One region of the Amycolatopsis sp. NPDC031561 genome, then DNA from elsewhere that is predicted to be linked to it. Evidence: predicted binding sites of a transcription regulator. Region 1 holds the regulator's gene; each other region holds the start of a gene.
The links. Region 1 encodes HspR, which represses chaperone genes until heat shock. Its sites were predicted from a motif close to ANNTTGAGTNNNNNNNACTCAANNT; they were not measured.
Positions count from the first base shown of each region.

Region 2: a site for HspR is predicted at 1,310-1,334, ahead of ACZ5IK_RS29170 (adenylate cyclase). Genes of this name have one in related genera too.
Region 3: a site for HspR is predicted at 1,540-1,564, ahead of lon (endopeptidase La). Genes of this name have one in related genera too.

Region 1 covers NZ_JBVILA010000005.1:91,100-94,372, forward strand. Annotated here, with positions in the region: gene ACZ5IK_RS14415 (AfsR/SARP family transcriptional regulator) at 1-1,654, opposite strand, end outside; gene ACZ5IK_RS14420 (heat shock protein transcriptional repressor HspR) at 1,817-2,248, opposite strand; gene dnaJ (molecular chaperone DnaJ) at 2,254-3,273, opposite strand, start outside.
Region 2 covers NZ_JBVILA010000017.1:179,102-182,374, reverse strand. Annotated here, with positions in the region: gene ACZ5IK_RS29180 (hypothetical protein) at 1-271, opposite strand, end outside; gene ACZ5IK_RS29175 (hypothetical protein) at 290-1,177, opposite strand; gene ACZ5IK_RS29170 (adenylate cyclase) at 1,335-2,303, shown strand; gene ACZ5IK_RS29165 (hypothetical protein) at 2,306-3,273, shown strand, end outside.
Region 3 covers NZ_JBVILA010000002.1:625,665-628,937, reverse strand. Annotated here, with positions in the region: gene ACZ5IK_RS08650 (GNAT family N-acetyltransferase) at 1-356, shown strand, start outside; gene ACZ5IK_RS08645 (SAM-dependent methyltransferase) at 395-1,243, shown strand; gene lon (endopeptidase La) at 1,581-3,273, shown strand, end outside.

The DNA of each region.
Region 1 (3,273 bases):
CGGCGACCGTGGCGAGCAGCACGAAGTCTCCGGCGAGTGGCTCCGGAAGCTGCCGATAGGCCACCTCGAAGACCGCTTCGATGGCGAGCGGCCCCGCCCGCAGTTCGGCTATCCGGCGGCGTTCGTCCCGCAACCTCTCGACCATGGACGCAAGGGTCCAGTGAGGGCGTGCCGCGAGCCGCGACGCCACGATCCGCACGGCCAGCGGGAGCAGTCCGCACGCGGTGACGAGGTCGAGCGCGCCTGCCGGTTCGGCCGCCACGCGGTGCGCGCCGACGCACTGCCGGACCAGGCCGAGCGCCTCGTCCGGGGTGAACACCTCCAGGCTGACCTGGGTGAGCAGCGGCAGCCCGTCCAGCCGCGCGCGGCTGGTGATCAGCACCGCGCACCCCGGCGTACCGGGCAGCGCGTCACGGATCTGCGCGGCGTCGAAGACGTTGTCCAGCACGATGAGCATCCGGCGGCCGTCGACCAGCGACCGCCACAACCCGCGACGCTCGGCCAGTCGCTCGGGCAGCCGGTTCGATGGCACGCCGAGCCCGGTGAGCAGCACTTCCAGCAGCTCCGGGCCGGTCAGCGGATCGCCGACCTGGTCGAGATCGCCGAGATCGGCGTGCAGCTGGCCGTCCGGGTACCGCTCGCGGAGTCCGTGGGCCAGATGCACCGCGAGGCTGGTCTTGCCGACCCCGCTCATCCCGGTGATCGCCACCACCGCGGGCGTCGCCCGGTCGGCGGCGGTCAGCACCTCCCGCAGCGCGGCGAGCTGATCGGCGCGGCCGGTGAAGTCCGGCAGATCGGGAGGAAGCTGCGCCGGGATCGGTCGCCAGGCGCCCGCGGGCGGTTCGGCGGGCGACGGGACGACGACCGGCGGCTCGGCGCGCGGGGCCACGTCGTCCCCGCGGAGGATGCGTTCGTGGAGTTCGACCAGTTCCGCACCGGGGTCGATCCCGTGCGCCTCCACCAGGGTCCGGCGAGCGTCGTGGAACACGCGCAACGCGTCGACCTGGCGGCCCATCCCGTGGAGCGCGCGCATCAGCAGGACGTACAGCCGTTCCCGCATCGGGTGTTCCGCGATCATCGCCGTCAGCCGCGGCTGGACCTCGTAGTAGTGACCGAGGCGGAGCTCCGCCTCCAGGTACTGCTCGGTGAGCGCGGTGTGCAGCTCGTCCAGCCAGCTCCGGCTGTGCTCGGCGAACAGTCCCGGCACCCCGGCGAGCGGCTCACCGGTCCACAGCCCGAGTGCTTCGGACAGCACGCGCCTGGCCCGGTGCGCGTCGCCCGAAGCCAGCGCTTCTTGAGCCACGGCACCGAGTTCTTCGGCGCGGGAGGTGTCCACGGCCGAGGAGGGGACGACCAGCCGGTAGCCGTCGCCCGCCGTCACCAGCAGTTCGTCTTCGGCTCCGGAGGTGGCGAGCAGCCGTCTCAGCCGCCAGGCGTAGGTCCGCACGATCGAGGCGGACCGGGCGGGAATGTCCTGGTCCCACAACGTGTCCGTCAGTCTGGCCAGGGACAGCGCCGTTCCGGGGGCGAGCGCCAACGCGGCCAGCATCGCCTGCTGTTTGGGTGTCCCGACGGGGACCATCACGCCATCGGGCCGCCGCAGCCGCATCGGGCCCAGCAGAACGAATCCCACCCCAGGCAGTGCCGCCGTCATCCGCGCCGCCCCTTTCGGTCGCGACGATACACACGGACGGTGAGCGTCGGCCCGAACTCGGAGAACGCTGCCCGTTAGTCCTGTCTCCCGCGCCGAAGCGGGCAAGAAAGCAATTCGGCACCTGGCCGGAACCAGGTGCCGAATCGGGTCCTGCCCGGTGGTTCAGATCCTTCTGGGCTTGGGCTTCCAGACCACCAGCGCCGTCTGCTGCCGCAGCGGGACGAGGTCCTTGCGGTAGGAGGCGTGCACGGCCGCGGCCGTCTGTTCGGCGGTGAGGTACGCGGCCGTGAGTTCTTCGGTCAGTTCGGCGATCCGGTCCCGCAGGGCGTCGACCTGGTTCTCCAGCTCGATGATCCGCTTGATGCCCGCGAGATTGACACCGTCCTCCTGGGACAGTCGCTGCACTTCACGCAGCAGCGCGATGTCCCGCATGGAGTATCGGCGTCCACCACCGGAGGTCCGGCCCGGCGACACGAGACCCTGCCGGTCGTAGGACCGGAGGGTCTGCGCGTGCAGGCCGGAAAGCTGCGCCGCCACCGAAATGACGAACACCGGGGTGTCCTCGTCCGCGCCGTGCGGCAGCCCGCCGAACATCCTGCTCACCTGCCTTCGAGAAGTTCGGTGATCTCCGGTCGTGGATCGTGGTCGGACATGGCTTCCGCGTAGGCCTCGAGGGCCTCACGGGCCTTGTCGTCCAACTTGGACGGGATGGCCGCCTGCAGGGTGACCAGCAGGTCGCCCTGCGCGCCGTCCCGTTTGGCGATTCCCTTGCCACGCACGCGAAGCACGCGACCGCTCGCCGTACCTTGCGGCACCTTCAGCGAGACCTTGCCCTCGAGCGTCGGCACGGTGATCGTGCCGCCGAGGGCCAGTTCCGCGAAGGACACCGGCACGGAGATCGTCAGGTCGAGGTCCTGCCGCCCGAACACCGCGTGCGGTGCGACGTGCACGCGGACGTACAGATCGCCCGCCTGCGCGCCACCGCGGCCCGGTTCGCCCTGGCCAGCCAGCCGGATCCGCTGGTCGTCGGCGACGCCCGGCGGGATCCGCACGGTCAGGGTGCGGGTGCGGGTGGAGACACCCTCGCCCGCGCATTCCGGACAGGGTTCGTCGATGATCGTGCCGCGGCCGCGGCAGTCGCGGCACGGCTCGGAGAACGCGAACGCGCCCTGGCTCCGGCTGACCAGCCCGCTGCCCTGACAGGTCGAACACGTCCTCGGGGAGGTCCCCGGCTTCGCGCCGTTCCCGCCGCAGGTGGAACAGGTCGCCGGACTCGACAGCCGCAGCGGCAGGGTCGCGCCCTTGACCGCTTCGGTGAAGTCGATCCGGACGTCGGTCTCGACGTCCGCGCCGCGTTGCGGCCGGTTCGCCGTGGCACCGGCCGCGGCACCGCGGCGGCCGAAGAGACCGCCGAGGATGTCGCCGAGCCCGCCGAAACCGGCCTGCTGCTGGCCACCCGCCTGACCGAAGATGTCGCCGACGTCGAAACCGCCGGCGCCACCGCCACCACCCGGGAAACCGAAGCCACCGGGACCGCCGGAGCCGAAGAGGCGGCGTGCCTCGTCGTACTCCTTGCGCTTGGACGTGTCGGACAGGACGCCGTACGCCTCGGAGACCGC
Region 2 (3,273 bases), on a different contig from region 1:
CCTCCGCGGCCTTGTCGCCCTCGATGCGCCCGCGACCGGTGCTCCCGTCGTCGAACCGCCATTCCCCCGAACAGTAGGGAATCTGACCGCTCATCGGCGCTCCCTCCTCGGTACACCCCGAGATCCCGGTGACCGCGACTTCCTCGCCGGTGTTCAGCTCACCAACGTGAGCACCGAAGTATCCCCAGGCGACACACAGCAGGAAGACGTACGGGACCACGGCCAACAGCGCCCGGAAGAGAATCCTGGAATTCTTTGGCTTCCCCGGCACGGAATTCCTTTCCTCTGGTCACTGAAGCGTCAGCAGGACTTCCCGCTCGAGTTTGCCGACGAGGAGGTACTCGGGCCGGTATCCGGGCGGGACCACGAAACAGACGAGACCCGCGGTGCCGTCGAAAGCACCGGGAGCGCCCGCGCAATCCTTGACGCGTTCCGGTTCACCGTGTTCGTCGGCCGACAGCTCCAGTGCCGTGTCGCCGAAGCGCGAAGCCTCGATCCGCAAGGTGAGTACGTGGAATCCGCTCAACCACGCTTCAGCTCCCTCGGGCGGTCCGGGCCTGCTGTCGAGCACACGCACGGACGCCTCCCCGGATACGGCGGTCTGTCCACGGGCGAACACCGGCGGCGGCCCCCATAAGTCGCGACGGAGTTCCCAGAAATTCGGGACCGGTTCGGCCACTTCACCGTAGGCCGTCCCGCCGAACCCGACCGGCGTCAGCACGACGAACGCGGCGAAGGCCAGCCCGGCGAGGAACGGCGGCGCCTTCCGCACGACCCCCGGTCTCGCCACTTTGACCAGCACGATGGCCGCGAGCGCCAGGAGCGCCCAACCGAGGGACATCGCCGTGATCTTCTCCCACGGATGGTGGGCTTCCACGACGTCGGTAGCCCCGCGCACGGACAACACCCGGTCCGTCACCGACGAAAGCCGGGCGACCACCGGATCAGCGAGGCCGAACGTGTCCCGTGTCGGCAATCCGATCGCGCGGCCGTCTTCGGCGATCGCCAGGACGTCGTAGCTGGTACGCGGACCGTGCTGTCCTTCGCTGGTCGTGGAGTTCCACTCGGAGATCACCGCGCGCACGTCGTACGTGCCGGCCAAACCCTCGACGGTCCACCGCCCGGCGAAGGCCGCGACGGTTCCCCAGACGATCCCGATCACGAACGCGATGATCATCGTGTTCGTACGCTGCCCGTCTTTCCGATCCGGTTCGAGGAAGACCACCAACACCCCCTGTTCGGCTCGCTCATTCCATTGTCCGAAGCCGCCGCGCGGCACGGGATTTGTACCCACCCCCTTGCGGACCGAAGTAAGAGTCGTCTAGACTCAAACCATGCTCACCAGGGACGACGCCGTGACGACGATCGAGAACACGGTCGACGCGGCCACTCTGTTCGCCCGCCACCGCTACCGCGAATTGGCGGCCGCGCTCCATCCCGACCGGAATCCCGGCGACCCTCGCGCCCATAAGGCGGCCGCCACCCTCAATCGCCTCTATGCCGACTGGAAGCAATCCCGGCACCAGACGGTCACCACCGCCACGGCGGCTTACACCCTCACCACTCCGCACGCCGTGGGCAGTGTCGCGACGACCTATCGCACCACCGGCCCCCACCTGGTCAAAATCGTGCGCGACCCGGCGCTCAACCCGCTGATCCACGCCGAGTGGGCGGCGCTGCGCACGCTCGACGGATTCACCGAACGGCACCGCTGGCTGCGCCCGTACTACCCCCGGCTGCTCGACACCTCGGGCCCGGTGGCGCGGGGCGACCGCGCGTTCAGCGTCCTCGACCCGCTCGTCGACGGGTTCACCACCCTCGCCGACATCGGGAAGGCCTTCCCGGACGGTCTCGACGGCCGCGACTACGCCTGGATGCACCGGCGCCTGCTGCGCGCCGTGGCCGGCGCGCACCGCGCGGGTGTCGTCCATGGCCATCTCACCGCGGACAACGTGCTGGTCCACCCAGGACAGCACGGCATCGTCCTGGCCGGCTGGTCCTTCGCCGTCGAGGACGGTGTGCTCCCGCTGGCGGCGGACAAGTCCGTCGACTACCCGCCCGAAGTCCACAAGGGACTGCCGATGACCGCGGCCACCGACGTCCACATGCTGCACAAGGTGATGCTTTCGCTGCTGGCACCACGGGAAACCCGTCAACGCGAGTTCGCCACGTGGTGCACCCAGGAAGCCCCGGGACAGCGGCCCGACGCCGCCGATCTGCTCGACGAGTACGACAACCTGCTCGGCGAGCTGTACGGCCCTCGCACCTTCCGACCGTTCATCATCCCCGAGACAGGAGCTTGATCATGGGACACGGACACTGGGACGACAACGCCTACGCCGCCGCGAAGACCTTCCGCGCGGCCAAGGGCGAGGACGATTTCGGCTACAGCGCCGGTCTCCGCAAGAAGCCCGCTTCCGCGTGGAAGGTCGCGGCCGCGCTCGACCCGAAGAACGCCGTCCGGGAGTGCCGGGATTCGGCCGACCACGCCGATTCGACGCCGATCGCCGTGCTGTTCGACGTCACCGGCTCGATGCGCCGGGTGCCGCGGATCATGCAGGGCAAGCTCGGCAAACTGCACGGCCTGCTGAAGCGCCGGGGCTATCTGACCGACCCGCAGGTCCTGTTCGGCGCGATCGGCGACGCCGACAGCGACCGGGTGCCCCTGCAGATCGGGCAGTTCGAATCGGACAACCGGATGGACGAGCAGCTGCGCACGATCTTCCTCGAAGGTGGCGGCGGCGGGCAGAAGAGCGAGTCCTACGAACTGGCCGCCTACTTCATGGCCAGGCACGTGGTCACCGACGCGTGGCAGAACCGCGGCCGCAAGGGATACCTGTTCCTCATCGGCGACGAGCTGAACAAGCCCGCGCTGGAGGCCCGCCACATCCGCCGGGTGATCGGCGACGACGTGCGGGAGGACATCGACCCCGCGTCGGTGTACCGGGAGCTGGCCCGTAAGTGGAACGTCTACTTCGTCCTGCCGAACCAGTCGTCGTACTACAACGACCCGGAGATCGGCGAGCACTGGAGCGGCCTGCTCGGCCAGAACTTCCTCAAACTCGACGACCCCGGCGCGGTGTGCGAACTGATCGCGGCCACGATCGGACTGGAGGAGCAGGTCGTCGACGTGGACAGGGCCCTCGCCGACCTCGCGGACGTCGGTTCGGCCGCCGAAAGCGCGGCGGTGGGTAAGGCGCTGGCGAGGCTGGGCACCAAAACGGTCGTCACCTCGGCGGTCCCCGAACCGGGTGGCCCGAGCGACGTGGTGCT
Region 3 (3,273 bases), on a different contig from region 1:
CGGACCTGTCGAAACAGCTGGAGCGGGAGAACCCGACGCTGTGGATCGCGGAGTTGTACGGGCGCGCGCTGGGCATGGTGCGGGTGCAGTTCCCCGACGAGACCTCATGGATCGGGAACCGGGTCGCGGCCGAGCGGGTCGGCTACCTGTCTTCGCTGGCGGTGGCCGAGCCGGCGCGTTCGAGCGGGGTGGGGTCGGCGCTCGCGGCGCACGCGCACCAGATCTTCGACGAATGCGGGACCGAAGCCGTGCTGCTGCACCACGCGCTGGCCAATCCGCGCTCGACGCCGTTCTGGTACGCGCAGGGCTATCGGCCGCTCTGGACGTACTGGCAGCGGCGACCGGCGGTTCCCTGATCCCGATAGGCTGATCTTCGACGATCAGGGGGTTTTCCGTGACCAGGGAAGATGACGCGGCCCCGGTGGCGCCGACCGGGGTCGACACCGAAAAGCCGTCCGCGGCGAGGATCTACGACTGGTATCTCGGCGGGACCCACAACTGGGCCGTCGACCGCGAGTTCGCCCGCGGGCTGGAACGCCAGTGGCGGTGGGTCAAACCGGGCGCGCGGCACAACCGCGAGTTCATGAACCGTGTCGTGCGCGCGGCGCTGAACGCGGGGATCCGGCAGTTCGTCGATCTGGGTTCCGGTGTCCCGACCGCCGGGAACGTGCACGAGATCGTCGAAGAAGAGCTGGAGCCCGGCGATACGGCGAAGGTCGTGTACGTCGACTACGAGCCGGTGGCGGTGGCGCACGCGGAGCTGATCCTCGAGCGGCACGAGGCGACCGACTGGGCCGGGATCGTGCACGCCGACATGCGGCGGCCGAAGGACGTCCTGCGGCATCCGGAGACGTTGCGGCTGATCGATTTCTCGCAGCCGGTGTGCCTGATGATGATGGCCGTGCTGCATTTCGCCGGACCGCACGACGATCCGCCCGCGCTGGTCGCGACCTACCGGAACGCGCTGGCGCCGGGCAGCTGGCTGGGGCTTTCGCACATGAGCTTCGGCGGCCAGACCGGCGAGGACGCGGACGGGCTGCGCTGGATGGTCGAGCAGTACCGGAAGACGAGCAACCCGGTGTGGATGCGGGACCGCGAGGAGATCGAACCACTCTTCGGGGAGTGGCCACTGCTGGAGCCCGGCCTCGTCCACCTGCCCGACTGGCGGCCGGTGCGGGAGCTGCGGCGGGACGAGCTGGGCGCCCGGCCGTTCGCCTGGTGCGGCGTCTCGGTCCACCCCTGACGTCCGACCTTTGCGCCGTGCGCGTCGCGTTTAGCGGGCTAAACGTGACGCTTTGAGGCACAAAGATCTGAGGATTCGGTTCGAGTGGGGGTCGGGTGTTGCGAAAGCCACTTTCGGGACACCGGACGTCCCGAAAGTGGCTTTCGCGACGTCCGGACCCCGCCTAACACATCCGATGTTTACCGCGTCCACGTCGCGTTTCGCGGGCTAACCGTGACGCGTTGGGGCGCGGAGGTCGGAGGGGTGGGGTGATCGCTGACGGCGAACAGCTGGAGGAAACAAACGGGTCGATCGGAGAGTTGAGCTAGGCAGACTCAACTAACCGAGGAGTGCACAGATGACCGACAACCGCCTCCTGCCCGTCCTCCCGCTCGATGACGACGTCGTGCTGCCGGGCATGATCGTCCCGCTCGACCTCGCCGACACGGAGACGCGCGCCGCGGTGGAGTCCGCCCAGGCCAACACGCCTGCCCAGGCTTCCTTCCCGGGGATCCGCTCCGGCACCACCGCCAAGGCCGAGGTGCTGATCGTTCCCCGCGTCCACGGCGAGTACGCCGGACTCGGCACCATCGCGACGGTCGAGCGCATCGGCCGCGTGCCCGGCGGCAAGACCGCGGTGCTGCTGCGCGGCACCCGCCGCGCCGTCGTCGGCCGCATCGCCGACGGTCCCGGCGCCGCCCGCTGGGTCCACGCCGAGCTCGCCACCGAGACCACCGACGACAACTCCGCGAAGCTCGCGACCGAGTACAAGAGCGTCGTCCTCGCGATCCTCCAGCAGCGGGGCGGCTGGCAGATGATCGACGCCGTCCAGGAGGTCGAGGATCCGTCCGCGCTCGCCGACCTCGCGGGCAACTCGTCGTACCTGAACACCGAGCAGAAGCTCGAACTGCTATCCGCGCTCGATGTTTCGGCTCGCCTCGAAAAGGCTCTGGAATGGAGCCGCGAGCAGCTGGCCGAACTCGAGGTCACCGACACCATCCGCAAGGACGTCCAGGAGGGCATGGAGAAGCAGCAGAAGGAATTCCTGCTGCGCCGCCAGCTCGAAGCGATCCGCAAGGAGCTGGGCGAACTCGACGGCACCGCCAACGACGACGACTACCGCGCCCGCGTCGAGGCCGCCGAGCTGCCGGACGCGGTCAAGAAGGCCGCACTATCCGAAGTGGACAAACTGGAGCGGACGTCGGACCAGTCCCCCGAGGGCGGCTGGATCCGCACCTGGCTGGACACCGTCCTCGAACTGCCGTGGAACAACCGCACCACCGACGTCCACGACATCGCCGCCGCGCGCGAAATCCTCGACGCGGATCACGCCGGTCTCGACGACGTGAAGGAACGCATCATCGAGTACTTGGCCGTGCGCAAGCGCCGCGCGGAGTCGGGTCTCGGGCCGGTCGGCGGACGTCGTTCGGGCGCGGTGCTCGCGCTCGCCGGTCCTCCCGGGGTCGGCAAGACCTCGCTCGGTGAGTCCGTGGCGAAGGCGATGGGCCGTGAGTTCGTCCGCGTCGCGCTCGGCGGCATCCGCGACGAGGCCGAGATCCGCGGTCACCGCCGCACCTACGTCGGCGCGCTGCCCGGCCGGATCGTCCGCGCCATCAAGGAAGCGGGCTCGATGAACCCGGTCGTGCTGCTCGACGAGATCGACAAGGTCGGCGCCGACTACCGCGGCGACCCGACGGCGGCGCTGCTGGAGGTGCTGGACCCGGAGCAGAACCACACGTTCCGCGACCACTACCTCGAGGTCGAGCTGGACCTGTCCGACGTCGTGTTCCTCGCGACGGCGAACGCGCTCGAGACCATCCCCGGCCCGCTGCTGGACCGGATGGAGCTGGTCACCCTCGACGGCTACACCGAGCACGAGAAGGTCACCATCGCCCGCGACCACCTGCTCCCCCGCGAGCTGGACCGCGCGGGCCTCGGCAAGGACGACGTCACGCTGACCGACGACGCGTTCAGCCGCATCGCCGCCGAGTACACGCGGGAAGCCGGGGTGCGCAACGCGAACCGGACCATCGCGAAGGTGCTGCGGAAGG